3 regions of the Candidatus Symbiopectobacterium sp. NZEC135 genome follow, and region 3 is predicted to be linked to each of the others. Evidence: predicted binding sites of a transcription regulator. Region 3 holds the regulator's gene; each other region holds the start of a gene.
What was found. Region 3 encodes CRP, which controls carbon source genes, mostly activating them, when cyclic AMP is high. Its sites were predicted from a motif close to ATGTGANNNNNNTCACAT; they were not measured.

Region 1 (11,197 bases), on a different contig from region 3:
CCAGTCGAGGCTGGAGAAGGGTTCATCAAGTAACAGAATCTGAGGCTCGCTGATCAATGCCCGCGCCAGGGCTGCTCTCTGTTGCTCCCCGCCCGAAATTTGTGTTGGATAGCGTTTAGCCAAATGCTCTATTTCAAGTAATTTTAACAGGTCGTGACGTTTCTCACTGGCCTGTGGTTTTTTGGCCGCGTACTGAGCAAGGCGCAAATTATTATCAACCGATAAATAGGGAAATAAATACAAGTGCTGATTCAAATAACGACAAGGACGCTGCCAGATAGGCCGTTTATCGATGCATTGATCGGCTATTGATATGGAACCTCGATAATCAATATTCCCAACAATAGCGTTCAAGAGCGTTGTTTTTCCACTGCCAGAGGGGCCACAAATAGCCGTGCAGTTACCTTTTTCCACTGAAAAACTGACATTTTCCAGAATGCCGCAGCAAAGATTATTCACCTTTAACATTCAGCCTTCCTCGTTGTTGCAACAAATGCAGTATCACTAAGAGAAAAATCGAAAAGATAATCAGCAATAGGGCGCAGCCGACAGCCAAAGAGAAATCACCGCTGGCGATATTCAGGAAAACCGCAATCGGTAAGGTTTCCGTTTTCATTCTGGTTGCGCCAGCTAACATCAGCGTGGCACCGAATTCACCCAGCGCACGCGACATCGCCAACACACAGCCGCTCAGTAATGAGCGCCAGACGAGGGGGATTTCAACCAGAAAAAACGTTTTTAGCGGTGTTAGACCTAAATTATATGCCGTATGTATATAAGGCGGTGAAATGGAAATAAATGCACTGTAGGCATTGCGCGTTTGTATTGAACAGGCAACGTAGGTTTGCGCAATGATGATACCCAAGGGGGAGAATAACCATTTAGAGAGTGTCGGAACTAACTGCCCTACATACCCTTCTTGCCCCAAAAGGAGCAATAGACCAATTCCCACGACCAATGGTGGCATGACCATGGGTAAATCCAGTAGGATGTTTATTATGTTCTTTCCTGGAAATGAAAGGCGAGACATGGCCCAGGCGGCAGGAAGGCTTATTACGCTCGATAGCAATAACGATGTTAGCGCTGTGCTGACAGACAACAACAGCGCAAACTGGATTTCATCATCCGATAATAATTGAACAAACTGAGTAAAACTAAGCTGGGAAAACAGCGCAAGCAGCGATCCGCCAATCAAAAAAAGCAGAAGCACCAGCGGTATTAATGCCAGCTTAGCCATTCAGTTATCTACCCGACTCAGATGCAATTAATGCTTCTTAATCGGCAGATAGCCTTGATCGGTAAACATCTTGATGCCCTGCGGTGACGCAAAGAATTCAGCAAGCTGTTTGGCGGCATCTGGGTGGGTACTGGTTTTTAAAACGGCGATAGTGGCCACTTCTTCCGGGGTTCCTGCCGGGGAAGGTAACAGCGTGAGCGTATCCTGATTCTTCATCGCATCAGAAAGCCCAATAACCGCAGCATCAACATCGCCGTTCATTAAGTAAATCAGCAATTGTTTGATGGTGGTTGCCTGTACAACCACTTTTTCTTTCAGTTCTTTCTCATAACCGCTGGCGACCAGCAATTGTTCTCCACTTTTTCCCAGTGCAATTGCTTTGGGGTCACCCATGCCGATTTTTAAATGACTTTTAGCAAGATCGGCCAACGTTTTAACGTCTCCACCGGTTGCTTTCCTGACGGCCATCACCGGGGTGTGATAGACCAGAGGATAAGAAGACGTTACTTGCCCGTCTTGCTGTAATTTTTCAACGTAATCTTCAGAACCCGGCAGAAAAACATCTCCCGTTTTGGTCAGATTAAAACGTGTGAGAATTTGCCCTGAACCGCCGTATTCAATAACCACCTTATGGCCAGTGTTTTTTTCAAACACTCCTACCACGGATTCTACTGGCTGTCTCAACCCAGCTCCGGCATACAGATGTAACTCGACCGCACTGGCTGTGTAGCTGGCCATGAGTAAAGGCAGCAGCATAAGGGATTTTATTAAGCGTTTAGGCATGGGGAATTCTCTTATCGTTAACAGTCTTGGAAAGGGATAGCCGAACGAATCGTTAGATCCCTATATATTACATTACATAACGACAGGCAAAGTAATCGGGATTGCACTAAAGCAAAAGTAGCAAAAGGATGATCTTAGTCATGTTGAACCGGGGTTATCTGCGTTGGAAAGGTTTGAATCCGGGGGATTGTTCCGCAATGTCTTCTGAACGGGTAGCAATGATATGTCGACGAAACGGTTTTTTTTAACCCTATTGGCGTGACATGTTTATGGCATCGACATCGTTGTATCTGTCATACTTTCATGGAGCAGGCGGCATTTGCTGCGTGAATTGAATCAGTAATACGGGCTGACAAGCCGCAGGCAACAGCGGCTTAAACATAGCCTCTCCGACACGCTCACAGCACTTCCTCAAACTTGCCTCTTCATCCCCTAAAACGCTATAGTTCTTCTGCTGCCGCAAAATCGGCAGCCGGGATTTGCAGCCCGAGCACTCAATGGTGACGTAGGACGCGCCATGCGTCTTTTTTTACGTCAATGACCTGACACGCCTGTTTGTTATGCGGCCTTTTTCACACCGCAATGCATCCAAACAATGGTGGCTCAGGCAGGGCAGCCCTCGGGCTGGCCGGTATCCATTGAGGCCGGTACTGCAAACCTTGTCTGGGCTACCACCCATGAGATTTGCAGCTCTGGTGGTAGTGACGCTTGTTACTCAATGGAGACTGCCCAATGGCTACCACCCCAACCGTGCTATACCCGCGATTCCCCCTTCTTTCTTTTGCGGATCTTATTGTGGAGAAATCCCGCTTTTCGCTTCTGCCCGTTCAGGCGGTGCAATATGTTTGATGCTGCCCCTTTAACCGTGGAAGAAATCACCGATCAGTGCCGTGCGTTAGCACATGCGGTGATAGCGCTGGAAAACCCCGAGGTAAAAGAGATCCTCAGTTTTATGCTGGCGGAACGGCTGGAGTCTCTGCATGTGTCGTTGAATGCGCCGTATTCTTGTGGCGATATTGCTGACAAGGGAGCACGTGGCGTGAGTGTGGTAGCCAGGCAATAGCATGAACATCAAGCCACCTCAGGGTGGCTTTTCAGTTTTAACGGGCCCGCCACTCGCGATCGGCAAATGTCTCCCATTCTTGATGTGAATGATGCCTGAAAAAAGAAGTGGTAAGCCATGAGAGAACAGACACTAACAGCAGCGATATACGGTGACCGTCTGTGGCAGAGTACTCCTTTTCACACTCCCTGATTCAACACACTTCGGTCGTCCCTTCCCGAGCCGCATCCGTTTGCTTGCGCCTAATTTGCGTCAGCACCAGCAGCAGGGCGAGTAGCGCCAGCACGGCACCAGAAATGGAAACGACACCGTAGCTCCAGCCGAGGTTCAGCACGGCGCTGCCTAACGCGGCACCCAGCGCGTTGCCGAGGTTAAACGCACCGATGTTGACCGATGAGGCCAGCCCTGGCGCACCTGTCGCTTCACGCATTACCCAGGTTTGCAACGGCGGGACCACGGCAAAAGTCGCGGTGCCCCAGACAACCAAGCCGATGGCTGCACCTGCCTTGGTGGTTGCCAGCCAGGGGAATGCCACCATGCTGATGGCGATCAGGCTTAAAAATACCATCAGTGAGCCTTTTACCGAACGATCTGCCAGCTTGCCGCCTAATTTGGCACCGAGGGTGAAGCCAATGCCAATCAACACCAGCATACCGGTCACATAGCCGGGAGACACCTGCGTAATGGATTCGAGCGATGGCGCAATGTAGGTGTAGAGCGTGAACATGGCACCTGCACCCATAACGGTGGTTGCCAGAATCACTAACACCACGGGCTGCGTCAGTACGCGCAGTTCGGCTCGCACATTGGGCCTTTCTCCGTGGCCGCCCTTGGGCAGGAAAGCGCCTAATGACAACATTGCAGCAACGCCCAACAACGCGATACCCAAAAACGATTCACGCCACCCGACCACTTGCCCAAACCAGGTTGCCACGGGAACGCCGCCGATGTTGGCGATGGTCAACCCCATAAACATAGCGGCAACGGCACTGGCCTGTTTCTCACGTGGCACGAGGCTTGCTGCCACAATCGAACCAATACCAAAGAATGCCCCATGGTTTAAGCTGGTAATGATCCGCGCAATCACCAGGCTGGTGTAATTGGGGGCCATGGCGGAGGCCAGATTGCCCAGAGTAAAGATTGCCATCAGCGCTATCAATGCTCTGCGGCGCGGCCAGCGGGCGAACAGCAGCGTCATCACCGGCGCGCCGATCATCACACCGATGGCATAAGCAGAAATCAGCATCCCTGCGGTAGGGATGGATACGTCCATTCCCTGAGCGATGGTTGGGAGCATACCCATTGGGCCAAATTCGGTGGTACCAATACCAAATGCGCCAACGGCGAGCGAGAGCAATGGCAGGGTTGAATTGTTCTGTGAAGCTGTACCGCTTATAGACATGATTTGGTTCCTAATCGTTGCGATTTGAACGCCACCAGCATTGAATCGCCCCGGAAATACAGGCATCCATCAGCGCTTGCGATTTGAACTCGGCATTCTGCAGTGATTAAGCGGGGAGATAAACGTAGAAAAATAAAAAACACTTTTGCGAAAAGTGGCAGATTGAAGACAATGCCTATTAGCGATGATCGATGAAAATACGGAGAGGGGAATCGGGTTAACGCTGTAGAGGGTGCTACCTGCGCGTTGTGTCGGACTCAACGTTCCTGCCGCACCGGTAACCCCTCTGACGATGTTATTGATTACAGAATCGCCTCGCCTTCATAGGCCTGACGGTACAGCTCAATAACCTGCTCTTTGGTGGCTTTGCGCGGGTTGGTTAATTGGCAAACGTCTTTCTTCGCGTTCTCAGCCATAATGGCGAAATCTTCCGGTTTGACGCCAAGGCTCTTAAGGTCGCGCGGAATGCCAACTTGTTGGCCTAAGCGTTGAATCGCGCTAATGGATTTCAATGCGGCTTCATCTGTCGACAGGCCATCCACCTTTTCCCCCATGGCTTCGGCGATATCTCTGAACCGGTTAAGGTTACCGATGAGGTTAAAGGATTCAACATACGGCAGCAAAATGGCATTACACACGCCGTGCGGCAGATTATAAAAACCGCCGAGCTGATGCGCCATGGCATGCACATAGCCCAATGATGCGTTGTTGAAAGCGATCCCCGCCAGATATTGCGCGTAAGCCATGTTGTCTCTGGCTTTCATATATTCACCATTGGCAACCGCCTTCGGCAAATATTGAGTGATCATTTTGATGGCTTTTAAGGCGGCGGCATCGGTAAGCGGGTTTGCCATGGTAGAAACATACGCTTCAATGGCGTGGGTTAATGCATCCATCCCGGTCGCTGCTGTCAGTGATGGCGGCATCCCGACCATTAATTCCGGATCGTTAATGGATATTTGTGGTGTAACGCGCCAGTCAACAATCGCCATTTTAACTTTGCGTTCTGTATCGGTAATAATACAAAAACGGGTAATTTCCGACGCAGTGCCCGCCGTGGTGTTAATCGCCATCAGTGGGATCATGTCGTTGATCGATTTATCGACGCCTTCAAAATCGCGAATATTTCCGCCGTTAGCGGCGATAAGGCCAATCCCTTTCGCACAGTCATGCGACGAGCCGCCACCGAGAGAAACAATCGCGTTACAGTCATTTTCCCGATAAGACTTGATGCCTTCGGCAACGTTTTTATCCGTCGGGTTCGGCTCTGCACCGCCAAATATATGAACGCCAATACCTGCCTTTTTATAAATTTCAGCCACCTTATCCGCCATTCCGCTTTTGGCAAGGAAGGCATCGGTGACAATAAGGATTTTTTTAGCATTTAACGTTTTTGCAAGACTGCCCGCTTCCTGAACGCTGCCCTCACCAAATACATTTCGTGTGGGTAGAAAATAATATGTCGACATACAATTTCCCCTATTTATAAATGATGGCTGTCAGTATGTTCATCAGAGTTTCTGGTTATTTTGTTAAAAAATAGCTACTTAGCGCCAACATTAAGCAGCACCAGATAGGGATAACAAAAGCAGAGGGTGAACATCTGTGGGCAGTGTAAGGGAATAGCGGTGATGAACTTTGATTTACATCACATTATATGCGATTGTTTTTAACAATAAGTGACATTGTTTTTACAACTAATTTTCGAGATGTTTAATACTGACCAAAGATAGGCGTTGTACTGGAAAGCGTGGAACGGAGGGGAAATAGGAAATGATGGGGGAGAATCAATAGTCGAACAGCACAGTTAACGGAATACCGAGTCCTGCGGCGATGATACTGATGATTTCTAAGGTTGGATTTCTGACACCACGTTCAATGCCACTTAAGTAAGTACGATCCAGATTGCACCGACTGGCCAGTGCCATCTGCGTGAGCCCGGCCTGAGCGCGCAACGTTTTGATGCGTTGTCCAAAGCGTCGCGTAATATCTCTGGTATTCTGCATATCGACGCTGTCCCGTTGTTGCTATCTCAGTGATTCATCATTATAACCCACCCAAAGTAGAACGTTATCTGTGCAATCTGTTTTTTTATACGTTGGATTTCTCTGACGCAAGATGAAAAACACATTCTGATTCATGACTCTCGGTCGCTACATCCCGACATTATTGATTTTGGCCAGCTTGAAAATCGTTGGTCCGGGCAACTCGTGCTGGTGTGTTCGAGTAACGCACTACCTGGAGAATCCTCGCGCTTTGATTTTACGTGGTTTATCCCTGCAATTGTTAAATACCGTAGGCTGTTGGGGGAGGTGCTTGTAGGGTCTTTTGCTTTGCAGCTTTTTGCCCTTGTGACCCCGCTCTTCTTTCAGGTGGTAATGGATAAAGTACTGGTACATCAAGGGCTAACTACATTGGATGTTGTAGCAACAGGCCTGCTTGGCATTATGTTATTTGAATCAGCGCTGAGCGCACTCCGTAGCTATGTATTTGCTCACACCGCCAGTCGAATTGATGTGGAGTTGGGATCCCGTCTGTTTCGACACTTAATCAATTTACCTCTTGCTTATTTCCAGGCCAGACGAGTAGGTGATTCCGTTGCGCGTGTACGCGAGTTAGAAAATATTCGCAGTTTTCTAACGGGTAACGCAATTACCGTGATGATAGATGTCCTTTTTTCCATGGCGTTTATCCTGGTGATGCTGTCCTACAGCGGCTGGCTGACCCTCATTGTCGTGGTGTCTTTGCCACTTTATGCGCTCGTCTCATTGTTGGTGACCCCTCTCTTACGAATACGTTTACAAGACAGTTTTACGCGTAACGCTGAAAATCAAGCATTTTTGGTTGAAACGGTTAACGGGATCGATACCTTAAAATCAATGGCGGTTGAACCACAGATCGTGCGTAAGTGGGATAACCAGATGGCCGCTTATGTCGAAGCAAGTTTCAAAACACAGTTCCTGTCTACGCTCGCCAATGAAAGTGTATCGCTGATTGGCAAACTCGTTACAGTTTCTACACTCTGGCTCGGCGCTCGCCTGGTGATCGATGGACATCTGTCGGTGGGAGAACTGATTGCTTTTAATATGCTGGCAGGCCATGTCAGCGGCCCTATCATGCGCCTGGCACAACTGTGGACCAGTTTTCAGCAAACGGGGGTTTCCGTACAGCGTCTGGGCGATGTCCTTAATTCCCGCACTGAGCTGTCTCAGGCTACGCGCAGTACCCTGCCGCCACTGCGTGGGAGCATTGCATTCGAACAAGTCCATTTTCGTTATCGGGTTGATGGCTCTGAAGTGTTGCAGGGTATCAATCTTACCATTAATGCAGGAGACGTTATTGGTGTGGTGGGGCGCTCTGGTTCTGGAAAGAGTACGTTAACGCGTCTGTTACAACGGCTTTATGTCCCAGAACGCGGGCGTGTCATCGTAGATGGGATGGACCTGGCGTTAGCTGACGTCTCCTCACTGCGTCGGCAAATTGGTGTAGTGCTGCAAGATAACATGCTATTCAACCGCAGTATTCGAGAAAATATTGCGTTGAGCGATCCTGGCATTCCCATTGATGAGGTCATGCATGTCGCCAGCATGGCGGGAGCCCATGAGTTTATTCTGGAACTGCCAGAGGGCTACGATACCGTTGTGGGCGAACACGGCGCATCACTCTCTGGCGGTCAGCGTCAACGCGTGGCGATTGCCCGGGCGCTAATCGGTGACCCCCGCATCTTAATTTTTGACGAAGCCACCAGCGCATTGGATTACGAATCTGAACGTATCATTCAGCAGAATATGCAGCGTATTTGCGAAGGGCGCACCGTCATTATTGTTGCTCACCGGCTGTCAGCCGTACGCCACGCAAACCGTATCCTGGTCATGGATCGTGGTCAAATCGTGGAACAAGGCACGCATGATGAGCTGGTGACGCATCCCGAGGGCCACTACGCCAAATTGTACCGAATGCAGCAGTGTTAAAGATGATATCAACATGCACATAGCCCTTAATGGAGAGCGTCATGATTGGTTTATATGGATGTCAACACACCCGTAAGTTTTTAGCATGAACGCCGCGTTTTCCTTGCTACGGCGTTACTGTCATGTATGGGCTCAAGCCTGGCGGCAACGTAAACGTATGGATGCAGCGCCAAGAGTTGCTCATGAGCTGCAATTCTTGCCCGCAGCGTTAGCATTACAGGAAACCCCCGTTCATCCTGCCCCTCGGATTTTTATATGGAGTATCATCAGTTTTGCTGCTTTGGGGTTGCTCTGGGCCTGTATCGGCACGATAGAAATCGTGGCAGTGGCATCAGGAAAGGTAGTGCCTAGTGGCAAAACCAAACTGATTCAGCCCAGCGAAGCGGCGGTGGTCAAAGCCATCCATGTTAATGACGGTCAGGTCGTGAAAGCAGGTGAACTGCTGGTGGAGCTCGATCCCACGGTGGTCAGTGCTGATGTGAGCCGCATCGAAAGTGAGCTGTTAGCTGCGCGTATCGACAGTGCACGCAGTGCCGCCATGCTTGAAGCCATTAATCAACCACTGCAGGCTGACACGTTACTGAGGTTAGGGACGATCGCCAATGCCCGTCAGGATGAAGTGCTGAGTGCCCAGCGTTGGCTGCAAGGTCAATATCAGGAATACCGTAGCAGTCTGGCTTTAGTCGATGCTGAAATTCAGCAACGCCGTGCCGAAATGCAATCTGCCGAGGCCCAGGTTAGCAGCCTGCAACGAACGTTACCTATCGTCACGCTGCTGGCTGAGGATTACCAACAGTTGCTGGCAAAGCACTATGTTTCTCGACATGAATATCTGGAAAAAGAGCAAACACGGTTGGACTTACAGCGTCAACTCAGCGTGCAACAGTCCAACGTGCAGCAGTTTACCGCCGCGTTGGATGAAGCGCGGCGCCGACGAGAAGCGGTTGTTGCGCAAAATCGAAGGGCCATGCTTGATCTACAACAGGAGGCCGATCAGAAGGTCGCCAGCCGAGTCCAAGCGCTGACTCAGGCGCGTTATCAGGAAACACTGACCAGCCTCAGAGCGCCGGTAGACGGCACCGTTCAGCAATTAGCCATTCATACGGTGGGGGGCGTGGTGACCCCGGCACAACCGCTGATGGTCATCGTTCCCGTCGATCAACCGGTAGAGATTGAAGCCGTGTTGGAAAACAAAGATGTCGGGTTCGTTCATGTGGGTCAAGCCGTCACGGTCAAAGTGGAAACCTTTACCTTTACCCGTTACGGAACTGTCGATGGCGAAGTGCTTAATGTGTCGAATGATGCCATTGAAAATGAAAAGCAGGGATTGGTTTATAGCAGCCGCATTCGCCTAAAGACCAACCATATAGTGATCAATGGCAGGCGCGTCCCACTATTACCCGGCATGAGCGTGACAGCGGAAATAAAAACCGATCAGCGCAGGGTCATTGATTTTTTCTTAAGCCCGTTACAGGCCTATTTGGATGAAGGTTTGCGCGAACGATAGTTGATACCCAAGGCATATCCTAAATAATTCAATTTTCTGTAATCCCATTTTACAAGGAAATGTGAAATGACCATCGCAACGGTAATAATGTGGTTAGGATATCGAAAAAATAAAATGATTCTGCTGGCCAGTTTCTGGCTAGTGGCCTGCACGGATCCGCTTCATCTTTATCAACCCCTTGATGTGACGCGCGCAGGACAAACGGCACGTTTTGATTTTAACATCCCTAAAAAAGGAGATTATCGCTTTGCTTTGCTGTTTGATACCGAGAGTGCTCCCAGTGAAATAAACAGACGATTCGATCTTTTCGGCGGGTATAAAGAAAAGGGTGTTGTGATTCCTGTTTCTTTACTCATTGTTAAAGATGGTAACGTTTTTTTTGATGAGAAAATAGAATCAACTGGAACTGAGTGGGGGCAATCTATCGAATATGACGGGAGGAGGATAAACACGACAGTTCGTAATTTAAGTATACTTACATTACCCCCCGGTAATTATCAGGCAACGGTCTCCATCCTTAGTGATACCCCTGAGTTTAAAAATATTTTGTCTTTTTTCGATGTTGATTTTTTTAATCCAAAAATCTGATTAATCTAACATAGGCGTTGTGATGATGAAAAACAATACAGCGGGTTATGCCGCCTACCCAAAACCGCTTACGAGATCACCATTGAATTAACTCGAGAGCAGTGCAGTAGATGGGGCTATTTTCTGGCGTTATTAAAAGTAATTGTTCGCAATAAAAAGGATTTTGAGGAAAACCTGTTTGCTTTTAAACAAGGAAAACATAATGAAATATACAATGAGTGTGCAAGCGTTAAAACAATGGCGCAATGCAGTGCTAATGATGGCCTGTTTCTGGCTAGTGGCCTGCACGGATCCGCTTCATCTCTATCAACCACTTGATGTGACGCGCGCAGGACAAACGGCACGTTTCGATTTTAACATCCCTAAAAAAGGAGATTATCGCTTTGCTTTGCTGTTTTATACCGGGAGTGGACTTATTGAAATGAACCGGCGTTTTGCTGTATTTGGGGAGCAGAATGAGAAGGGCATTGTACTCCCGGTTTCTCTGGTCATTGTTAAAGATGGACATGTGTTTTTTGATAAGCAAATAAAATCAACTGGAACAGGATGGACCCAGCATATCAAATATGAAGGAAAAGAAATAAACACTGCGGTGCGTAATTTAGATGTACTGACATTACCCCCTGGGAACTATCAAGCAACGGTG
Region 2 (11,197 bases), on a different contig from region 3:
GATGTGAAGTAATCTAATTCGATGGCGCTTTGCTTTGTGGTTCGCGGGGCGTCACGAAAATTGGATATAAAAAAACCCCGGTTAACGGGGTTTTTTCTTAAATAAGTACAACGATTCCGATTGGGAATTACAGCAGGAAGTCGTCGAGAGATTTACCTTGCTCTTCAATGGCTTTCTTAATCACGGCAGGCGTACGGCCTTGGCCAGTCCAGGTTCTTGCTTCGCCGTTTTCATCGGTATATTGATATTTCGCCGGGCGCGCAGCACGTTTGCTTTTGCCCGGAGTTTTGGCAGCGCCCAAAGACTGCAACAGTTCGTTCGGGTCGATGCCATCAGCAATCAACATATCGCGATATTGCTGTAATTTACGGGTACGTTCTTCGATTTCTGCTTGCGCCTGATTATCTTCGTCACGACGCTCATTGACAACGACTTCCAGTTTTTCCAGCATTTCTTCCAAAGTATCCAGGCTGCATTCTCTCGCCTGGGCGCGCAGAGTACGGATGTTGTTTAGAACCTTTAGTGCTTCGCTCATTGTGATAATCTCAAATAATATTATTGGTGGCGTATGTAGGGTGATAATAGATGGCTATTTTATTTTCTGCAATAGTCAAATTTGTAAGATTGTTAAAAAATGGCGTTTTTAAAACCGATATCACGTTGCCGCGCAGGTAAATAAAACCGCGTTGTTAACAAATGAAATACGTGTTACTTGAGTATTACTCCGCACACTGCGTTAAAACGATCAGCGGTGATGCTGCCAGTGCGCTATATAAGCATTTTTTATACCCGGAAACGTTTACCTGTTGTCCGCGTTGATAAACACCAATCAAGTTACCCGTTCCCTTACTCAAAAGAGGGCGATTGTACGTTGTTCTGGCCGATATCATACAATGCTAATTATTTACGCTAAATATCGCTTATGCTGTTAATGTTTTCCCCAGTATAGGAATTCTCGCAATTGTTGATTGCCTTATATATGCCGATTACCGGCGCCATTGTGGCGGTAATGGCGTCGTTATCCCGACGTTTTGTCTCTCTTGACCCTCAGGACAGCACCGGCAAGCAGGCACGCCGGTTATTTCAAAATATGATACAATGCGCCGCCGCGCGTTGCGCGGGTTAAGCGCTCTTTTGGGGTTATAAACATGGCTCAACTTTATTTTTATTACTCGGCAATGAACGCGGGAAAGTCTACCGCATTATTACAGTCCTCTTATAACTATCAGGAACGGGGGATGAGGACGCTGATTCTAACGGCTGAAATAGACCACCGTGATGGTATCGGGCGAGTCAGCTCGCGTATTGGACTTTCCGCCCCAGCGTTGGTGTTTAATTTACAAACTGATTTGTTTACCTTGTTGCTTAATGTGCAACGTGAGCAGCCTGTGCACTGTATATTAATCGATGAGTGTCAGTTTCTAACCCGCGAGCAGGTGAATCAACTATCGGACATTGTCGACGAATTGGATATTCCGGTGCTGTGCTACGGACTACGTACTGATTTTCAGGGCGAATTATTCTCCGGTAGCCAGTATTTGCTCGCCTGGGCGGATAAGCTGATCGAGTTGAAAACGGTCTGTCATTGCGGGCGCAAAGCGAATCGGGTGCTGCGGCTTGACGCGCAGGGCAATCCGCTGCGTGAGGGGGAGCAGGTGGTGATCGGCGGTAATGAGCGCTATGTATCAGTCTGCCGCAAACACTACAAAAACGCACTGGGATTAACCCACGCGTCACTATCGACAGAGAGACAATAGGCGGCATAGCGGGTAACAAATAGCCAGATAAAAAACCCCAGCGATGTACGCTTCGCTGGGGGCAAGAAACCCTCACCTTAACGGCAAGGGCGTGTTATCGCTTCTCAGTTAGCCTTTTTACCTTTTTTCTCGGTTTTGGCCGGGGCCTTCTCTTCTTCAACAACTTCCGTATACGGACGACCGTAGTAAGTGTCCAGCATGATCTGCTTCAGCTCAGCGATCAACGGGTAGCGCGGGTTGGCACCAGTACACTGATCGTCAAAGGCATCTTCAGACAGCTTGTCCACTTTCGCCAGGAAATCGGCTTCCTGCACGCCTGCTTCGCGAATCGAGGTTGGGATGCCCAGTTCAGTTTTAATTTCATCTAACCAAGTCAGCAGCTTCTCAATCTTCGCTGCGGTGCGATCGCCGGGTGCGCTCAGCCCCAGATGATCCGCCACTTCGGCATAACGACGACGCGCTTGTGGGCGATCGTATTGGCTGAATGCGGTTTGCTTGGTCGGGTTGTCGTTCGCGTTATAACGAATGACGTTCGCAATCAACAGAGCATTGGCCAACCCGTGCGGAATATGGAACTCAGAGCCCAGCTTGTGCGCCATGGAGTGGCAAACCCCCAGGAAGGCGTTGGCAAAGGCGATACCGGCGATGGTGGCGGCGTTGTGAACGCGTTCACGCGCTACCGGGTTTTTCGCGCCGTCGCGGTAGCTGGCTGGCAGGTTCTCTTTAAGCAGTTTCAATGCCTGTAGCGCTTGTCCGTCGGAATATTCGTTGGCAAGCACCGATACGTAGGCTTCCAGTGAGTGGGTAACCGCATCCAGGCCGCCAAAGGCGCACAGGGATTTTGGCATGTTCATCACCAGATTCGCATCCACGATCGCCATGTCCGGGGTGAGCGCATAGTCAGCCAGCGGGTATTTTTGCCCTGTGGCATCATCCGTTACTACGGCGAACGGCGTGACTTCAGAACCGGTGCCGGAGGTGGTGGTGACGGCAATCATCTTCGCTTTCACCCCCATTTTCGGGAATTTGTAGATACGCTTGCGGATATCCATAAAGCGCAGGGCCAACTCTTCAAAATGGGTATCCGGGTGCTCATACATGACCCACATGATTTTGGCTGCGTCCATCGGCGAGCCGCCACCCAGTGCGATGATCACATCAGGTTTGAACGCTTGCATCTGTTCCGCGCCTTTACGCACGATGCTCAACGTAGGATCGGCTTCTACTTCAAAGAAAACATCGGTTTCCAGACCGTGTTGTTTCAGCACCGAGGAGATTTGATCCACGTAGCCGTTATTAAACAGGAAACGGTCAGTGACGATAAAGGCGCGTTTGTGGCCATCCTCAGCCACTTCTTCCAGTGCGATGGGTAAGGAACCACGACGGAAATAGATGGATTTAGGAAGTTTGTGCCACAACATATTTTCAGCTCGCTTGGCTACCGTTTTCTTGTTAATCAAGTGTTTGGGTCCGACGTTTTCTGAAATAGAGTTACCGCCCCAAGAGCCGCAGCCCAGGGTCAGTGACGGTGCCAGCTTAAAGTTGTACAGATCGCCGATACCGCCTTGAGAGGCTGGCGTATTGATTAAAATACGCGCGGTTTTCATCATCGCCCCGAAGTGGTTGACGCGCGCTAACTGATTATCCTGATCGGTATACAAACACGAGGTATGGCCGATACCGCCCATGGCGACCAATTTTTCGGCTTTGACGACGGCGTCGTCAAAATCTTTGGCGCGATACATGGCAAGCGTGGGTGACAGTTTCTCGTGGGCAAAGGGTTCTGACTCATCCACGTTAACCACTTCACCAATCAGGACTTTAGTGCCTGCGGGCACGGTAAAACCGGCCATTTCCGCAATTTTGGGCGCGGCCTGACCGACAATCGCCGCATTGAGCGAGCCATTTTTCAAAATAATCGATTGAATAGCTTCGAGTTCTTTACCTTGCAGCAAATAGCCGCCATGGGTTGAAAAACGTTCCCGCACTGCGTCGTAAACGCTGTCTACCACAATCACCGACTGTTCAGAGGCGCAGATAACACCGTTATCGAACGTTTTCGACATCAGAATCGAGGCAACGGCGCGTTTGATATCTGCTGTCTCATCGATCACTACCGGTGTATTGCCAGCACCCACGCCGATGGCCGGTTTGCCGGAACTGTAGGCGGCTTTTACCATGCCCGGACCGCCGGTAGCGAGGATCATATTGATGTCAGGGTGGTGCATTAACTGGTTGGACAATTCTACGGAAGGCTCATCAATCCAGCCAATAATGTCTTTTGGCGCGCCAGCAGCAATGGCGGCCTGAAGCACGATGTCTGCGGCTTTATTAGTGGCATTTTTGGCACGCGGGTGTGGCGAGAAGATAATGCCATTACGGGTTTTCAAACTGATAAGCGCTTTGAAAATGGCGGTGGAGGTTGGGTTAGTGGTCGGGACAATCCCACACAACAATCCGATCGGTTCGGCGATGGTGATAGTACCGAAGGTGTCATCCTCTGACAAAATACCGCAGGTTTTGTCATCCTTATAGGCGTTGTAGATATATTCTGAAGCGAAGTGGTTTTTAATCACTTTATCTTCCACTATACCCATACCCGATTCCGCTACCGCCATTTTAGCCAGCGGAATGCGGGCGTCAGCGGCGGCGAGGGCGGCGGCACGAAAGATGTGATCGACTTGCTCTTGAGTAAAATTGGCGAAGACCTGCTGTGCCTTCTTAACGCGTTCAACCAATGCGTTCAGTTCAGCAACGTTTGTTACGGCCATAATGCTCTCCTGATAATGTTAAACTCTTTCAGGCAATGATCTGACAAACCATTTGTAGCCAAATCATTATTGCAAAACACTAAGTATAGATAACGGCATCGCATTCGTGGCTGAACGCATGGTTAACCTACTCATTGCCTGAAAGGGCTGTGGCCAGCGGTGGCGTAATCTCCTCTCTTCTCCGTGGGTGATGGTGGTTCATTCCACATCTTCTGTTTAACACTGTGAAGGCAGCATACCCATTAGTGGGTGCCTTTTGTGTGATCTTCATCCCGATTCAAAAATGCTGACTCCATTCAGCAAGCAAAATGGTTAATTTAAGTGGTTATTTGTATCGTTATTGTTGCATTTGTTGGTATTTATAACCTGCCATCTGCCGGAAAATATTTGGATTATTCTCTGAATATTTCGATTACCATAAAATTATTCACCTGTTGTTTGCGTGAGAATAGCCCGTCGTGTATTTGCGTCATCACAGAACGGGTAGCCGTAGACCAGAATTACGTTAGAAACGCTTCCAGGATACGTCTTGCATTTCCATCATGGCATTAGCTTTGATGGAACCCATGTTATATCAATACGATAACATAGAGAGGACAGGATATATGGACAACGGATTATCAGGTTACGCTGTTTCACAAAAAGCAAATTCGGCGCAAATACGACGTCAATGGCATACGAGAGCAGCACGGCTTGCCGCCACCGTGGCATTGTTGCTTGGCAGTTGGGGTAGCGGTGCGCTTGTCGCGTATTCGGCACCGCCGCCCGGCACCGCGTTAGCCAAAGATCAGGTGCTGGTGCGCAACAACGGTGCGGAAGTGGCCTCCCTCGATCCGCATAAAATAGAAGGTGTGCCAGAGTCCAACGCCTCACGCGATCTGCTGGAAGGGCTGGTGATTACCGATCCGAATGGAAAAATGGTGCCCGGTGTGGCCGAGCGCTGGGAAAATCAAGGTTTCCGCGTTTGGACCTTCCATTTGCGTAAAGACGCACGCTGGTCAAACGGCGATCCCGTCACCGCGCAGGATTTTGTTTACAGTTGGCAACGACTAGCCGATCCGGCAACGGCCTCGCCTTACGCCAGCTACCTGCAATACGGGCATATTGTTAACATTGACGACATTATTGCCGGAAAGAAAACGCCGGACACGCTGGGCGTCAAAGCCGTCGATGACCATACGCTGGAGGTGACGCTGAGCGAAGCGGTGCCTTATTTTGATAAACTTCCTGTTTATCCTGCCATGTAACCCATCAATCGCACGGTGGTAGAAAAGTTTGGTGAGAAATGGACCCAACCACAGCATTGGGTGGGAAACGGTGCCTATATGTTGAAAAGCTGGGTCGTTAATGAGCGCCTGGTGTTAGTGCGTAATCCGCACTACTGGGATAATGCGCATACTACCATTGAGCAGGTGACGTATTTACCCATATCCTCAGAAGTGACGGACGTAAACCGCTATCGCAGCGGCGAAATTGACATCACCTATACCAATTTACCGATTGAACTGTTTCAAAAAATGAAGCAGGAAATACCCAATGAGGTGAAGGTGACACCGTATTTGTGCTCTTACTATTACGAAATTAATAACCAGCGTGCACCCTTTACCGATGTGCGGGTTCGTCAGGCGCTGCGTTTAGGGCTCGATCAGACAATTTTAACCAACAAGGTCAAAAATCAAGGTGATATGCCTGCCTATGGTTTTGTACCACCGTATATTGATGGTTTAAAGGCCAGCGTGCCTGAGTGGTTTACCTGGCCGCAGGAAAAACGCAATGCTGAAGCAAAACGCTTGTTAACCGAAGCGGGGTATACACCGGAAAAACCGTTGACGTTGACGCTGCTTTATAATACTTCCGACCTGCATAAGAAAATGGCGATTGCGGCCGCCTCGCTCTGGAAGCAAAATATTGGCGTGAACGTAAAATTGGAAAATCAAGAATGGAAGACGTTTCTCAGTACACGCCATCAGGGCAATTATGACCTGGCTCGCGCCGGGTGGTGTGCGGATTATAATGAGCCATCATCATTTTTAAACAGCATGTTATCGGACAGTAGCTCAAATACGTCACATTACAAAAGCGCTGCGTTTGATGCGCTTATAGCGAAATCATTGCAAGTCGCCAATGAAGAAGAACGTGCGACAGTTTATCAACAGGCTGAAACACAATTGGACCGCGATGCGGTGACGATTCCGGTATTTTATTACGCGAATACCCGGTTGGTAAAACCCTATGTCGGTGGTCTGACGGGAAAGGATCCGCTCGACAATATTCATGTGAAAGATCTTTATATTTTACAACATTAACGCCGTCCCTTAATGTGCATCGCTTCTCTCTTGCCGAAAAAATGATCGGTAGAGAGAGGGCGAGCACAGAAACAGGTGCAATGCCTTTATAGGTAGGACCATGCTGAAATTTATTCTGCGCCGCTGTCTGGAAGCGATACCGACGCTGTTTATATTGATTACGATTTCGTTCTTTATGATGCGGTTAGCGCCGGGGAGTCCTTTTACCGGTGAACGTAATTTGCCCCCGGAAGTCATGGCGAATATTGAGGCCAAATACCATCTCAACGATCCGATATTGAAACAATACGGCAGTTATCTGTTTCAATTGGCGCAGGGGGATTTTGGCCCGTCATTTAAATATAAGGACTACTCGGTTAACGATTTGGTGGCTAGCGCGTTTCCCGTTTCCGCCAAGCTTGGTGCGGTCGCCTTTCTGTTTGCTGTGATCCTGGGCGTGACAGCAGGCACCGTAGCGGCGTTGTACCAAAATAGCCGCTGGGACTACACCATTATGGGGTTTGCCATGACCGGTGTGGTGATCCCCAGTTTTGTGGTCGCGCCACTCTTGGTACTGGTGTTCTCGATCACGCTGCGCTGGTTGCCCGCCGGGGGATGGAACGGGGGGGCGGGCAAGTATGTGTTATTGCCGATGGTGGCGCTTTCACTCTCTTACATTGCCAGTATTGCGCGTATTACGCGCGGCGCGATGATCGAAGTGCTGCATGCCAATTTTATCCGCACTGCGCGCGCGAAAGGGTTGCCGATGCGCCACATCATTTTGCGCCATGCACTGAAGCCGGCCTTGTTGCCGGTGCTCTCCTACATGGGGCCGGCGTTTGTTGGCATTATCACCGGTTCAATGGTGATCGAGACCATTTTTGGTTTGCCAGGCATCGGACAACTGTTTGTTAACGGTGCATTGAACCGGGACTATTCTCTGGTGCTTAGCCTGACCATATTGGTGGGCGGTTTGACGATCCTGTTTAACGCCATTATCGATGTGCTCTATGCCGTCATCGATCCCAAAATTCGTTATTGAGTGAGGTGAGGATGTTTAGAAAGCAAAATCATCACACGCTGATGAAGATGGGAGAATCATTGGAGGTCAAGGGGCGCAGCTTATGGCAGGATGCCGGGCGTCGGTTTATGCATCACCGCGCCGCCGTCGCGAGCCTTATGATGCTGGGGATCATTACGCTATTTGTTACGCTGGCGCCGTTGCTGTCTCCTTTCAATTTTGCCGATACCGATTTTGCCATGATGTCGCAGGCACCGGATTTGGCGTCAATGCACTATTTTGGTACCGACTCTAACGGCCGCGATCTGCTGGTGCGCGTTGCCATCGGCGGGCGAATTTCATTACTGGTGGGCATTGCCGCTGCGCTCATTGCCGTGCTGGTGGGCACCTTGTACGGGGCCATTTCTGGCTACGCGGGTGGCAAAGTGGATTCCGTCATGATGCGCTGGCTGGAGATCCTGAACTCTTTTCCGTTTATGTTTTTCGTCATCCTACTGGTGACCTTTTTTGGGCAGCAACTCCTGTTGATCTTCATCGCGATTGGCATGGTGTCATGGCTTGATATGGCGAGGATTGTGCGCGGGCAGACGCTTAGCCTTAAACGTAAAGAGTTTATTGAAGCGGCGGTGGTGTGCGGCGTGTCTACCTCGGGCATTGTGTTGCGCCATATCGTGCCGAATGTGCTGGGCGTCGTCGTGGTGTACGCGTCACTGCTGGTGCCCAGTATGATCTTGTTCGAGTCGTTTTTAAGTTTTCTTGGGCTGGGCGTGCAAGAACCGCTCAGCAGTTGGGGCTCGCTGCTTAATGACGGGGCGAACTCAATGGAAGTGTCGCCTTGGCTGCTGCTGTTCCCGGCTGCGTTTTTGGTTGTCACCCTGTTTTGTTTTAATTTTATCGGCGATGGCTTACGGGATGCCCTGGACCCGAAGGATCGTTGAGGAGCCGCTATGATTGCGAAACACGCAGAACAGCAAGGGAATAACCTGCGCGCGCTGCACCCGTTACTCAGCGTCACGGATCTCAGCGTGCGATTTGCTACCGAGGAAGGGGATGTTACGGCGGTGAACGCACTGACGTTTACTGTCGAACAGGGTGAAACGTTGGGCATTGTGGGCGAGTCAGGCTCGGGAAAATCGCAGACCGCGTTTGCGCTGATGGGGTTGCTGGCAGCAAATGGCCAAGCCAGCGGTTCGGCGCGCTTTATGGGGAATGACATTCTCAATCTGCCAGAAAAAGCGCTGAACAAACTACGGGCGAAAGAGATCGCCATGATTTTTCAGGATCCGATGACCTCGCTTAACCCTTATATGCGCGTCGGGGAACAGTTGATGGAAGTCCTGATGTTTCATCAAGGGTGCAGTCGCAGCGAGGCGTTTGACGGCGCGGTGAAGATGCTGGATGCGGTGCGAATGCCAGAGGCACGTCAGCGTATGAAAATGTATCCCCATGAGTTTTCGGGGGGGATGCGTCAGCGTGTCATGATTGCCATGGCGCTGCTGTGTCAGCCCAAGCTGCTGATCGCCGATGAGCCGACCACGGCGCTGGATGTCACCGTTCAGGCGCAAATGATGCTGCTGCTTGCGGATTTAAAACGGGAATTTAGCACCTCCATCATCATGATTACCCACGATTTAGGCGTGGTGGCTGGCATTTGTGACAAGGTGTTGGTGATGTATGCGGGCCGCACCATGGAGTATGGCAGTGCGCGCGATGTATTTTATCGCCCATCGCACCCTTATTCGGTAGGGTTGCTTAACGCGGTGCCCCGTCTGGATGTCAGTGACGAAACGTTGGCCACGATCCCCGGTAACCCCCCCAATCTGTTGCATTTACCGCAGGGATGCCCATTTCTCCCCCGATGTCCCTACGCGATGGAACGCTGCCAGGACGTGCCCGCATTGACCACGTTTGCTGCGGGGCGGATGCGGGCCTGTTTTCGCGCGGTGGAGGAGGTGCTATGACGACTCAACAGGAAAAACGCGTTATCCTGGACGTGCGCGACCTCTGTGTACACTTCGCTATCAATGCGCGTAAAAAATGGTTTTGGCAACCCGCGCAGTCGCTTAGAGCAGTAGATGGCGTCACGTTTCGCCTCTATGAAGGTGAAACGCTGGGTATTGTCGGTGAATCGGGTTGCGGTAAATCGACCCTGGCGCGTGCCATTATTGGGCTGGTGAAAGCCACCAGTGGGCAGATTTGCTGGTTGGGGCAGGATTTGTGCCACATCCATCAGGAGGGATGGCGTCACGTTCGTAACGATATTCAGATGATTTTTCAAGATCCACTGGCTTCGCTCAACCCGCGTATGACCGTGGGTGAGATCATCGCCGAGCCACTGCGCACTTATCGTAACGACCTGTCCCGGCAAGTGATCAACGATCGCGTCAAAAATATGATGCAGAAGGTGGGGTTACTGCCAAACCAGATTAACCGCTATCCTCATGAGTTTTCTGGTGGCCAGTGTCAGCGTATCGGTATTGCCCGGGCGTTGATTTTACGCCCCAAACTGATTATTTGTGATGAGCCCGTATCGGCGCTTGATGTGTCTATTCAAGCACAGGTGGTAAATTTGCTGCGGCAATTGCAGAAGGAAATGCAACTGTCGTTGATTTTTATCGCGCACGATCTTTCTGTGGTTCGACACATCTCCGATCGCGTACTGGTGATGTATCTCGGCCATGCGGTGGAACTGGCAACCGATGACGCCTTGTTTGGCAATCCATTACACCCTTACACCCAGGCGCTGATGTCGGCGGTGCCGATCCCGGATCCTGATAAAGAGCGCGGCAAACGGATACAGCTGTTGGAGGGGGAGTTGCCTTCACCGATTAACCCGCCTGCTGGCTGCGTATTTTGCACCCGCTGCCCGATAGCCAGTGAAACCTGCGTCAAGACACGCCCGTTGCTGGAAGGCAATTTTACCCACGCGGTTTCGTGCCTGAAAGTCGATCCGCTACAAAGTTGACCATAAAAAAGGCCTGCATATCAGCAGGCCATCAGTCAGACGTGTTACTCACGCCACAAGATATGGCACAGCTTGTTGTCTTTTTCACGGCAAATCAAAATGCGCGCAAACACGTCGTTGATCGGGTCACCATCTTTTTCCGCCAAACCAATCACCACTTCTGCAAAAAAGTCAGGATTTAAATCGACATCAACATGCTCTTGCCAGTCCTCGGCGGGATCAAACAATTCTGCACCGCCACGCTCCTCAAATTGGAGATTGAACAGGATGATATCCGCCGGGTCGAGGTTGTCTGACGCCAATTCAAGAAAGATATCGTAAGCTTGCTCAAGCGTTTCATCTTCCGTAAGACGGTTGTTCAGGTCCATAAGACATTTCCATAGATTCAGTAATGGCAC
Region 3 (9,853 bases):
CCATTCGCACGCCGACACTGATCATTCATGCGCAAGACGATCCGTTCATGACACCCGAGGTGATCCCGGATATCAGCCACCTACCCGACACTATCGAATACCAACTGACGGCGCACGGCGGGCACGTCGGGTTTGTTGGCGGTACATTACTGAAACCGGAAATGTGGCTGGAACAACGCATTCCGGCCTGGTTCACGCACTTTCTATCAGCGGACACCGCAAAGGCAACAGCATGATGATTCCCTGGCAGCAGCTTGATAGCGATACGCTGCAAAACATTATTGAGTCCTTCGTGTTGCGTGAAGGCACGGATTACGGCGAGCAGGAGCGCTCACTGGAGGAAAAAGTCAGGGATATTCGTCGCCAGCTTGCCTCGGGCGACGTGGTGCTGGTGTGGTCAGAACTGCATGAAACGCTGAATATCATGCCGCGCACCCAGCTCAACGAAAATACGCCGTAACGTGATAAATCACCGTTTCCTGACGTGCGGGGGGTCGTCTTGCGCCACCGGGTCTGTTATACAGTGAGAGCCATGTTAGCCAAATGCCTCATCCGACGGAGTGAAACCGCATGTCGCAACAACACCCGATCATTGCCGTTACTGGCTCCAGTGGAGCAGGCACCACCACGACCAGCCTCGCGTTCAGGAAAATTTTCCAGCAGTTGCAGATAAAAGCCGCTTCACTGGAAGGCGATAGCTTTCACCGTTATACCCGGCCAGAGATGGACATGGCGATTCGCAAAGCGAAAGATTTGGGCCGCCATATCAGCTATTTCGGCCCAGAAGCCAACGATTTCAGCCTGCTTGAGCAAGCGTTTATCGACTATGGCCGCAACGGTACCGGAAAAACGCGCAAATACCTGCACACTTACGATGAGGCGATCCCCTACAATCAAGTGCCCGGCACCTTTACGCCGTGGGAACCGATGCAGCATCCTACCGATATGCTGTTTTATGAGGGGTTGCACGGCGCAGTGGTCACCGACCAGTACGATGTTGCCCAGCACGTAGACCTACTGGTCGGCGTGGTGCCCATCGTCAATCTGGAATGGATTCAAAAGCTGGTTCGCGACATCAATGAACGCGGACACTCACGTGAAGCAGTGATGGATTCGGTAGTGCGTTCCATGGAAGATTACATCACCTACATCACGCCGCAGTTTTCTCGCACCCATATCAACTTCCAGCGCGTACCAACTATCGATACCTCAAACCCCTTTGCCGCCAAGGCGATCCCTTCGCTGGACGAGAGTTTTGTGGTGATCCATTTCCAGGGCGTCGAGCATATTGACTATCCCTATCTGCTAGCCATGCTGCAAGGCTCGTTTATTTCACACATCAATACGTTGGTGGTGCCGGGGGGGAAAATGGGTCTCGCCATGGAGCTGATTATGGCGCCGTTGGTAAAGCGACTGGCAGAAGGGCGTAGCGCGGGCTGAGATAACACACACCGCCCGCCAGAAAGCTATGCGACAACGAAGAAAGCTATTCGACTATGAAGAAAACTATACGATAACGAAAAAAACTAGGCGACAGCGATGATTTCGTGGCTGTGCGTGACCTTCACCGCCTTTTCTAACATTAGCGCCACTGAACAATACTTCTCCGCCGACAGCGATACCGCCCGTTCAACCACCTTATCCGTCAGCCCTACGCCCGTGACGATAAAATGCAGGTTGATATGGGTAAACAGACGCGGCGCTTCTTCACGACGCGTGGAGGATAATTTGACTTCGCACCCGGTGATCGTATTGCGGCCCTTTTGCAAAATGGACACCACATCAATGGCGCTACAGCCCCCTGCCGCCATCAACACCATCTCCATCGGACTGGGGGCTTTATCGCCGGCATTGCCATCCATCAGGATCTGATGCCCGGATGACGACTCACCGAGAAAGGTCAGATCTTCAACCCATTTTACGCGCGCTTGCATCCACAACTCCTCAAATTTATTTGAAAATTACTCACTGTTATATATAAAAACCGCCGATAACTAGAGCTTAATCATGCTGAAGCGAGACAACACGAGACAGGCTCGTCAAGCTGTGTTACAAACAGGAATAGAATCCGTTCCTTCAGCTTTATGCTGACGGTAAGAACGGATCGTGACGTCGCCATACAGAAGCCAGTATATTCCCTGACGTCAGTCCGCCAACACGGAATTTTTACTACTAGCACGTTGATACGCCGTACAGGGAACTCTGAACCCTGTAATTTGCGCAGTGAATTACAACAGAGGATAACAGCGAATGGTTCTCGGCAAACCGCAGACAGACCCGACTCTTGAATGGTTCCTTTCTCATTGTCATATTCACAAGTATCCATCGAAGAGCACGCTGATTCACCAAGGTGAAAAGGCAGAAACGCTTTACTACATCGTGAAAGGCTCAGTGGCTGTGCTGATCAAGGATGAAGAAGGCAAGGAAATGATCCTCTCCTACCTCAACCAGGGGGATTTTATTGGAGAACTGGGCCTGTTCGAAGAGGGCCAGGAACGCAGTGCATGGGTGCGGGCGAAAACGGCCTGTGAAGTCGCTGAGATCTCCTATAAGAAATTCCGTCAGCTGATTCAGGTCAACCCGGATATTCTGATGCGTCTTTCCTCACAGATGGCACGCCGCCTTCAGGTGACCTCCCAGAAAGTGGGCAACCTGGCCTTCCTGGATGTGACGGGCCGCATCGCACAGACGCTGTTGAACTTGGCGAAGCAACCCGATGCCATGACGCACCCGGATGGGATGCAAATCAAGATCACGCGTCAGGAAATTGGTCAGATTGTTGGCTGTTCCCGCGAAACGGTAGGCCGTATTCTGAAAATGCTGGAAGACCAGAACCTGATCTCGGCACACGGCAAAACCATCGTGGTGTACGGCACACGCTGATATCACCCGTGCCGCTTAGACAAAAGCACGTTGCGCTGCGCAGCGTGCTTTTGACGAACCTTCCCTACTCCGCTTTCACTACCGCTTCCACCGCCCGCGCGAACCGCGCCATGCCCTGATCGATATCTTCCAGATCAATCACCAATGACGGCACAAAACGCATCACGTTAGGCCCAGCGACCAGCACCATCACGCCCTGCTCCGCAGCAGCAGCAAGGAACTTGCCCGCCTGACCGTGCCATTTAGGCTTCAGTTCTGCGCCAATCAGCAAACCCATACCGCGAATTTGCTCAAAAATACCGTGCTCTTCATTAATGGCCTGAAGAATCGAAACGAAACGCTCGTGGCGCGCTTGTACGCCGGAAAGCACCTGTGGGGTGTTGATGGTGTCTAATGCCGCTTCCGCTACCGCACAGGCCAGCGGATTACCGCCGTAAGTGGTGCCATGTACGCCGACAGTCATCACAGAGGCAACCTCTTCAGTAGTCAGCATGGCGCTGATGGGGAACCCGCCGCCCAGCGCTTTCGCCGTGGTGAGAATATCCGGCGTCACGCCATAGTGCATGTAGGTAAACAGTTTACCGGAACGCCCCATGCCGCTTTGCACTTCATCAAACACCAGCAGCGCATGATGCTGATCGCATAGCTCACGCACGCCTTTGAGGAATTCCGGCGTGGCCGGCGTAATGCCGCCTTCGCCCTGAATTGGCTCCAGCACCACGGCACAGGTATGGTCATCCATCACCGCTTTTACTGCGTCTAGATCGTTAAACGGCACGTGCACGATATCGGCCGGTTTTGGTCCGAAGCCATCGGCGTATTTCGCCTGCCCACCGACCGAGACAGTGAACAAGGTGCGACCGTGAAACGCATTGTAGAACGCAATGATTTTGGTTTTGTACGGGCTGTGGCGCTTAATCGCATAGTGGCGTGCCAGTTTGAAAGCCGCTTCGTTGGCTTCTGCACCAGAGTTAACAAAGAACACACGCTCGGCAAAGGTGGCGTCGATCAGTTTGCTGGCCAGACGCAACGCTGGCTCATTGGTGAAGATATTGCTGGTGTGCCACAGCGTTTCACCCTGCTGCTTTAACGCCGCCACCAGCGCCGGGTGGCAATGACCCAGTGCCGTTACCGCAATCCCACCAGCAAAGTCGATATACTCGCGCCCTTGCTGATCCCATACGCGGCTACCTTTGCCTTTAACCGGCACAAATTGCGCCGGTGCGTATACGGGGAGAATCACCTTGTCATGCGTCGCCCGGGTTACCGCCTTTGAATCTGTTGTCATTTGCTTCCGTCCACACCGCTTAAAGTGAAAATATAATCATCAAATATGCATAAAAAATCAATACGCAAGGTTATAAAATAGCGCGTTATGACAGTCCGTTTTATCGCAACCGGTGCTGATAACCTCAGGTATTAAGGAAATTCTGCAACAATTGATGCCCTTGCTCACTCAGAATACTCTCCGGGTGAAACTGCACCCCTTCTAACGGCAAGGTTCGGTGGCGTATTCCCATGATTTCATCACGCTCGCCGTCACGCTCCGTCCAGGCCGTCACGTCAAACTCGGGAGGCAAAGAGGTGGGGTCGATCACCAGAGAGTGGTAGCGCGTCACCGTTAATGGCAGTGCCAGCCCGTTAAAAACGCCGCTCCCGGTGTGCTGTATCACGGAGGTTTTGCCGTGCATCACTTGGCGCGCCCGCACCACGCGCGCACCAAACGCCTGCCCCATCGCCTGATGTCCAAGACACACGCCAAGAATGGGCAGCTTGCCTGCAAAATGGCGAATCGCCGCCAGAGAAATACCCGCGTCATCCGGCGTGCAAGGGCCGGGGGAGATCACCAGATGCGTAGGGGCCAGCGCTTCGATGTCGCTCAACGTAAGTGCATCGTTGCGTTTAACCAACACCTCAGCGCCCAGCTCACAAAAATACTGGTAGAGGTTGTAGGTGAATGAGTCGTAGTTGTCGATGAGTAACAGCATGCAGAACACGTCTTACGATGGATATATAGGCGGTAGGCTACTGTGCTTGGGTAAGCTTAAGCAATGAATATCTGACTCACCGGAATCATCACCGAAAAAAGTGATAGGTATTTGCCACGCCATCAGTAAAAATACCGGGCAGTAGATTGCCCGGTATTGATGTGCTCTGATTAGAAACGCGCTGCTATATCAGCCGCCATAGCGTGCGAGCCTGCGCTGGATTCCACGCCGGTGAGTCTGCTCGGTGCCCTTGTATACATTCATAGTTAGACCCCTGATATGTCACTCGGTCTCCCCTTTCATACCGTGTTCCCAACTGCCATTGAGGATAACGTCCCGGCGGTGGTGGTGGTGGTGGCGGATCAATAGGACCACCACCACCTCCTCCTCCTCCTCCTCCACCTCCACCTCCGCCGCCAAAATCAACATCCAGTGCGCCATAAAAACCGGCCCCAGAGTCCGCGACCAGCCATACCGCTAAAATGATATGATGACCCGTCCTGGGCGCTGATGGGATCAAAATAGATTGACTGCTCATTGGTCCCATTGATTGTATCGATTCCTGCCAAAAATATCTGTTTGTGTGGAAATTGCTTTGAAACGGTGCCGGTTCAAAATCTGCACGCGTTGGCCGATGATTTCTATTCCAAGTAGGGCGGGTAATGAAATAGCGATAACCGCGTGTTCTATGATTCACCGTGTGATTCCAACTGATCGGGACCAGTTGTCCCGGCCGTACAGGGAATTTTGGCCACACAGAGCCACGTGCTGTCAGTAATTGGCTATCAGACAGGTTCACAATATCACGGGCATCGGTACGACCACCGCTCAGAATGAACCCATCCGGCAGAGTCAATGGTATTGGGGGAGCAACCCGTGTTTCATCAGGAAAAGGCCCAGCCTCCCCTGGAAACCAACGGAGATCACTGCTGTGGGTGCCATTATTAAACGCCGGGAAATTTTTTTGCCCTTCCATTTCCGTTGCTTGATGGTTACTGATCCATCCCCTAGAGCGTGCATAATAGGCTCTAGAACGTGGAAGTCTTATATATCCATGAAACGGCGCAATACCATCGGGGTCATGATGGCAACCACATTCCTCCGGCTCATAATAAGTTTCAGGTTGTGGATACTCACTACAGGGGTTATCGGGAATACAGGGGTTGTAGGGTGGCGGATACTGACCGCAAGGATTGTAGGGTGGCGGCGGTGGATCTTCCACACAGGGATAGTAGGGTGGCAATGATGGATGGTCACCACAGTGTTCAACAGGTGGTAAAGGATACTCACCACAGTGATCAATCGGAGGGATTATAGGTTGATCGTCATGCTCATCAGGTTGACCATGATAATGCTCGTCATCATGTTTAGCCATTTTTCACCTCTCATTATTGATAAAACAACGATATATCGATAAATAAAAATCACTCAGTAATATAGCTACCTATATCGATGCTTATATTTCATTCGTGCCATTATTAATAATTAAAATAGAAATAAAATTGATACATGCGCGAAAATAACAAAAGCAATCACACTCAAATACAATTCGAGATCAAATTATTCAGTTAAGAATCAACCTTCAAAAAAATATAATGCAATCAATAAAACCTCCTTTTCCCTACAGGAAAGTGGTTGTACACAAGATATTTAAAAAGCTAACAAATGCATGCTGGCGGGATAAAAAATCAAAGCGAGACAAGGATTCATCCCCCCCCCCATTAAACAAACACCTCAATTTGATAATGGCTAGCTGACTAAGAATTAGCATTTTTAATAAAAAACAAAATAACAATAATTATACTAACTCACTTTAAAAAATTATTTCCTTTTTTACATTGTAAACCCACGGATAAACAAATCAACCATAGAATAAAATTAACCATAAGCATTTGTTTTCAATGAAAGAAAAAAAATAAACGACTCCATGTCAGCAAAATCCTAAAAAATATTATCTTCAGAGAAAAAGCCTGGTTAATATTTAAAATTCAAAATTAATTATACATTAAAAATCACTTAGCGATAAAATCAATGATCACACTAACCATTGATAATTTACACTTTTATTTTCAACATCTATCAACGTACATAAAAATGTGACTTAGATTAAATTTTTTGAATTGAAATCGCAAAAATATTGATGAAAACCTATCCAGCATTGCGCAAATCGCCAAATTAAGAAAGCCACTTCCATTCACCTGAAAACCAACACACCATAAGAAAAAAATAACATTATGAATCATAATAATTTTTTATGTTTCATGAAAATCAAAACTCACTGTAAAATCGATTAAAATGTAAAAGAATCATTTCTCTCTCAATAATTACCTTTCATTTGTTTTTTTCTCACTTTTTGCTTTAATGATACGGCAATACAGTAAAAGCACTTTTCATTTTTATTGAAACAAACCTATACCCTACCCTCGGCATTGGGATCATTATGCCGGAGCAAAACCATAACTCCCTCAGGAGACAACAGGAATGAAACACGTTCTACTTTCTCTTACCGCAGGATTGCTGACATTAAGTGCACAAAGCGCATTTGCCGCGAATACCGGTGGCTATGCGACCACAGACGGCGGTGATATCTCGGGTGCCGTAAAAAAAACCGCCCATTCCATGCAGGATATTGTCGACATCATTGAAGCCGCTCGCGTAGATAGCAGCGGCAAGAAAGTGAAAACCGGCGCGTATCCGCTGGTTATCACCTATGACGGCAACGAAGATAAACTGATCAATGCCGCCGCTGCCGATATTTGCAGCCAATGGAGCAAGCCCGCTCGCGGGGTTGAAATCAAAGAATTCACCAAAGGGATTACCATTCTTGGCACCAATGGCTCATCGGCCAACTTTGGTATCTGGTTAGTGAAATCTTCCGATGTGGTGATCCGTAATATGCGTTTCGGCTACATGCCGGGTGGTGCGAGTGACGGCGATGCCATCCGCGTGGATAACACGCCGAACGTCTGGGTTGACCATAACGAGATCTATGCCAAGAACTATGAGTGCCCCGGCACACCGGATGGCGATACCACGTTTGAATCCGCGGTTGACATCAAGAAAGCGTCGACCAACGTGACGGTTTCTTATAACTACATCCACGGTATTAAAAAAGTCGGATTAAGTGGCTCAAGCAGCAGCGATACCGGCCGTAACCTGACATACCACCACAACGTTTACAGCGATGTGAACGCCCGCTTGCCGTTACAGCGCGGGGGGCAAGTGCATGCCTATAATAACCTCTATTCTGGGATTACCAGTTCAGGGATAAACGTACGTCAGAATGGGCTCGCGCTGATTGAACGTAACTGGTTCGAAAACGCCGTTAACCCCGTGACGTCACGCTACGACGGCTCAAACTTCGGTACCTGGGTTCTGCGTGATAACAACGTCACCAGTGCGGCTCAAAACGCTACATATAACATCACCTGGACCAGCGACTCCAAAGCGTACGTTAACGCAGAGGACTGGAAATCAACAGGCACCTTCCCGTCATTGCCTTACAGTTATTCACCGGTCAACGCCCAGTGCGTGAAAGCGAAGCTGGCACAGTTCGCCGGTCAGGGAAAAGGTCTGGCGGTCCTGACGACAGCATCCTGTAACTAACCCACAAGTAACATCAAGGCCACATTACGTGGCCTTGATTTCTCGTATTATCGCTATCTTAAGAACCAAAATTAACATCCAGTACCTGATAGAAAGCGTCTGCTTTATCAGAAACGGTCCATACTCCCAATATGACCTGATAACCCGTGCGCTGTGGCACCACACAGTCGGTACTCGTATTTTCCAGAGGGGTTGAGTCTACCGGCACATAGTTCATACAGAAGGGTTCTGGCTCGAAACTGGCACGCGTCAGCGGCGCATTCGGGTTCCAGTTCTGTTTCGTGATAAAGAACTGCCAACTGTAAGTGTTATAGGGCGCTTTCATGGTCCAGGTAAAGGTGTTGTATCCTGGATTCATCGGGGACTTATACCAGCGATTAGCACTTTGGGCATCCAACTGAGAAAACTGAGGATTTCCCGCACTGGCAATTTTCCCGTCCGGTGGGCCCTCTACCGGGAAACCTCTTGGGCCTTCAATATATTGAGGTTGAAACTTTGCCGGTCCACAATTTATATTATTAATCCCACTGATGTCGCTGGTACACAAAATAACGCGGCTGGGTGGGGATGAAATATATCCACTGTATGGACTTTCCGGTGGTACGGCCTGTGCATCAGCGACCACCTCTTCAGCAACCCCATAGGAACTGACAAATAGAGTTAATAGCAGCAAGACGATGTGTTTCATTTCTTACTCCAGATTTTATATTCAGCATTTTACCCTGTTGTATCATTCATGATAGCGATCAGAATTGAGCATCAATGACTTGATAGAAGGCATTTGGTGTGTCCGCAATCGTCCATACCGCCAGCAACACCTGGTATCCGGTACGCGCAGGGATTGTACAATTCATAGAAAATGGTGATGTTGGTCGGGGATAGGGCGGTGAGAATATTTGCTGACAAATAGGCGAAAGGTTAAAACTGGCACGCGTCAAAGGTACACTGGAGTTCCAGTTTTGATTAGTAATAAATACCTGCCAGGAGCGCGTAAGGTGCGTTTGCGTCAGCGTCCACGTAAACACCCTGTTTCCCGCTTGCATCGGAACACGTACCCAGCGAGTAGCGGTTTGCTGATTCATCTCGGTAAATCTGGGGTTTCCTCCACTGGCGATTTGGCCATCAGGTGGACCACCATTGGGAAAACCTAGTGGCCCTTCAATCGATTGAGGCTCCCATTGAACAGCACCACAGCCCGTATTATGTTGTGGTGCGGGAATAGCAGTACGGCACAGGGTGGCGCGGCTTGCCGGATTGTTGACAAAGCCATGCGCAGGCATAATGTCAAAAGGAGGTTGCGGTGGATTATGATCAACAGTGATATTTTCTGCTTCAGCCATTACTTGAACACAACCAAGTAACATACTTAGCAGAAG

Region 1: the regulator CRP is predicted to act here: its motif matches at 6,122-6,139, upstream of J5224_RS11210 (iron-containing alcohol dehydrogenase).
Region 2: the regulator CRP is predicted to act here: its motif matches at 4,787-4,804, upstream of adhE (bifunctional acetaldehyde-CoA/alcohol dehydrogenase).

The regions. Positions count from the first base shown of each region.
Region 1 covers NZ_JAGFPF010000017.1:69,424-80,620, reverse strand. Annotated here, with positions in the region: gene J5224_RS11235 (ABC transporter ATP-binding protein) at 1-468, opposite strand, end outside; gene J5224_RS11230 (ABC transporter permease) at 452-1,237, opposite strand; gene modA (molybdate ABC transporter substrate-binding protein) at 1,265-2,020, opposite strand; partial or broken gene J5224_RS35785 (ash family protein) at 2,616-2,714, shown strand; gene J5224_RS11220 (hypothetical protein) at 2,862-3,083, shown strand; gene J5224_RS11215 (MFS transporter) at 3,277-4,485, opposite strand; gene J5224_RS11210 (iron-containing alcohol dehydrogenase) at 4,788-5,954, opposite strand; gene J5224_RS11205 (helix-turn-helix domain-containing protein) at 6,273-6,491, opposite strand; gene J5224_RS11200 (type I secretion system permease/ATPase) at 6,558-8,456, shown strand; gene J5224_RS11195 (HlyD family type I secretion periplasmic adaptor subunit) at 8,542-9,963, shown strand; gene J5224_RS11190 (DUF5625 family protein) at 10,030-10,551, shown strand; gene J5224_RS11185 (DUF5625 family protein) at 10,754-11,197, shown strand, end outside.
Region 2 covers NZ_JAGFPF010000009.1:44,454-55,650, reverse strand. Annotated here, with positions in the region: gene galU (UTP--glucose-1-phosphate uridylyltransferase GalU) at 1-12, shown strand, start outside; gene hns (histone-like nucleoid-structuring protein H-NS) at 128-535, opposite strand; gene J5224_RS07500 (thymidine kinase) at 1,149-1,757, shown strand; gene adhE (bifunctional acetaldehyde-CoA/alcohol dehydrogenase) at 1,862-4,528, opposite strand; partial or broken gene oppA (oligopeptide ABC transporter substrate-binding protein OppA) at 5,239-6,834, shown strand; gene oppB (oligopeptide ABC transporter permease OppB) at 6,935-7,855, shown strand; gene oppC (oligopeptide ABC transporter permease OppC) at 7,867-8,772, shown strand; gene oppD (oligopeptide ABC transporter ATP-binding protein OppD) at 8,782-9,795, shown strand; gene oppF (murein tripeptide/oligopeptide ABC transporter ATP binding protein OppF) at 9,792-10,799, shown strand; gene J5224_RS07465 (HI1450 family dsDNA-mimic protein) at 10,844-11,167, opposite strand.
Region 3 covers NZ_JAGFPF010000084.1:870-10,722, reverse strand. Annotated here, with positions in the region: partial or broken gene J5224_RS22070 (hydrolase) at 1-236, shown strand, start outside; gene J5224_RS22065 (YheU family protein) at 233-460, shown strand; gene J5224_RS22060 (phosphoribulokinase) at 571-1,440, shown strand; gene J5224_RS22055 (OsmC family protein) at 1,527-1,934, opposite strand; gene crp (cAMP-activated global transcriptional regulator CRP) at 2,251-2,883, shown strand; gene argD (bifunctional acetylornithine/succinyldiaminopimelate transaminase) at 2,948-4,171, opposite strand; gene J5224_RS22040 (aminodeoxychorismate synthase component II) at 4,296-4,871, opposite strand; gene J5224_RS35825 (carbohydrate-binding protein) at 5,056-5,157, opposite strand; gene J5224_RS22035 (hypothetical protein) at 5,154-5,312, opposite strand; partial or broken gene J5224_RS35820 (lytic polysaccharide monooxygenase) at 5,356-6,246, opposite strand; gene J5224_RS22030 (polysaccharide lyase) at 7,353-8,477, shown strand; gene J5224_RS22025 (lytic polysaccharide monooxygenase) at 8,536-9,165, opposite strand; gene J5224_RS22020 (lytic polysaccharide monooxygenase) at 9,224-9,853, opposite strand, start outside.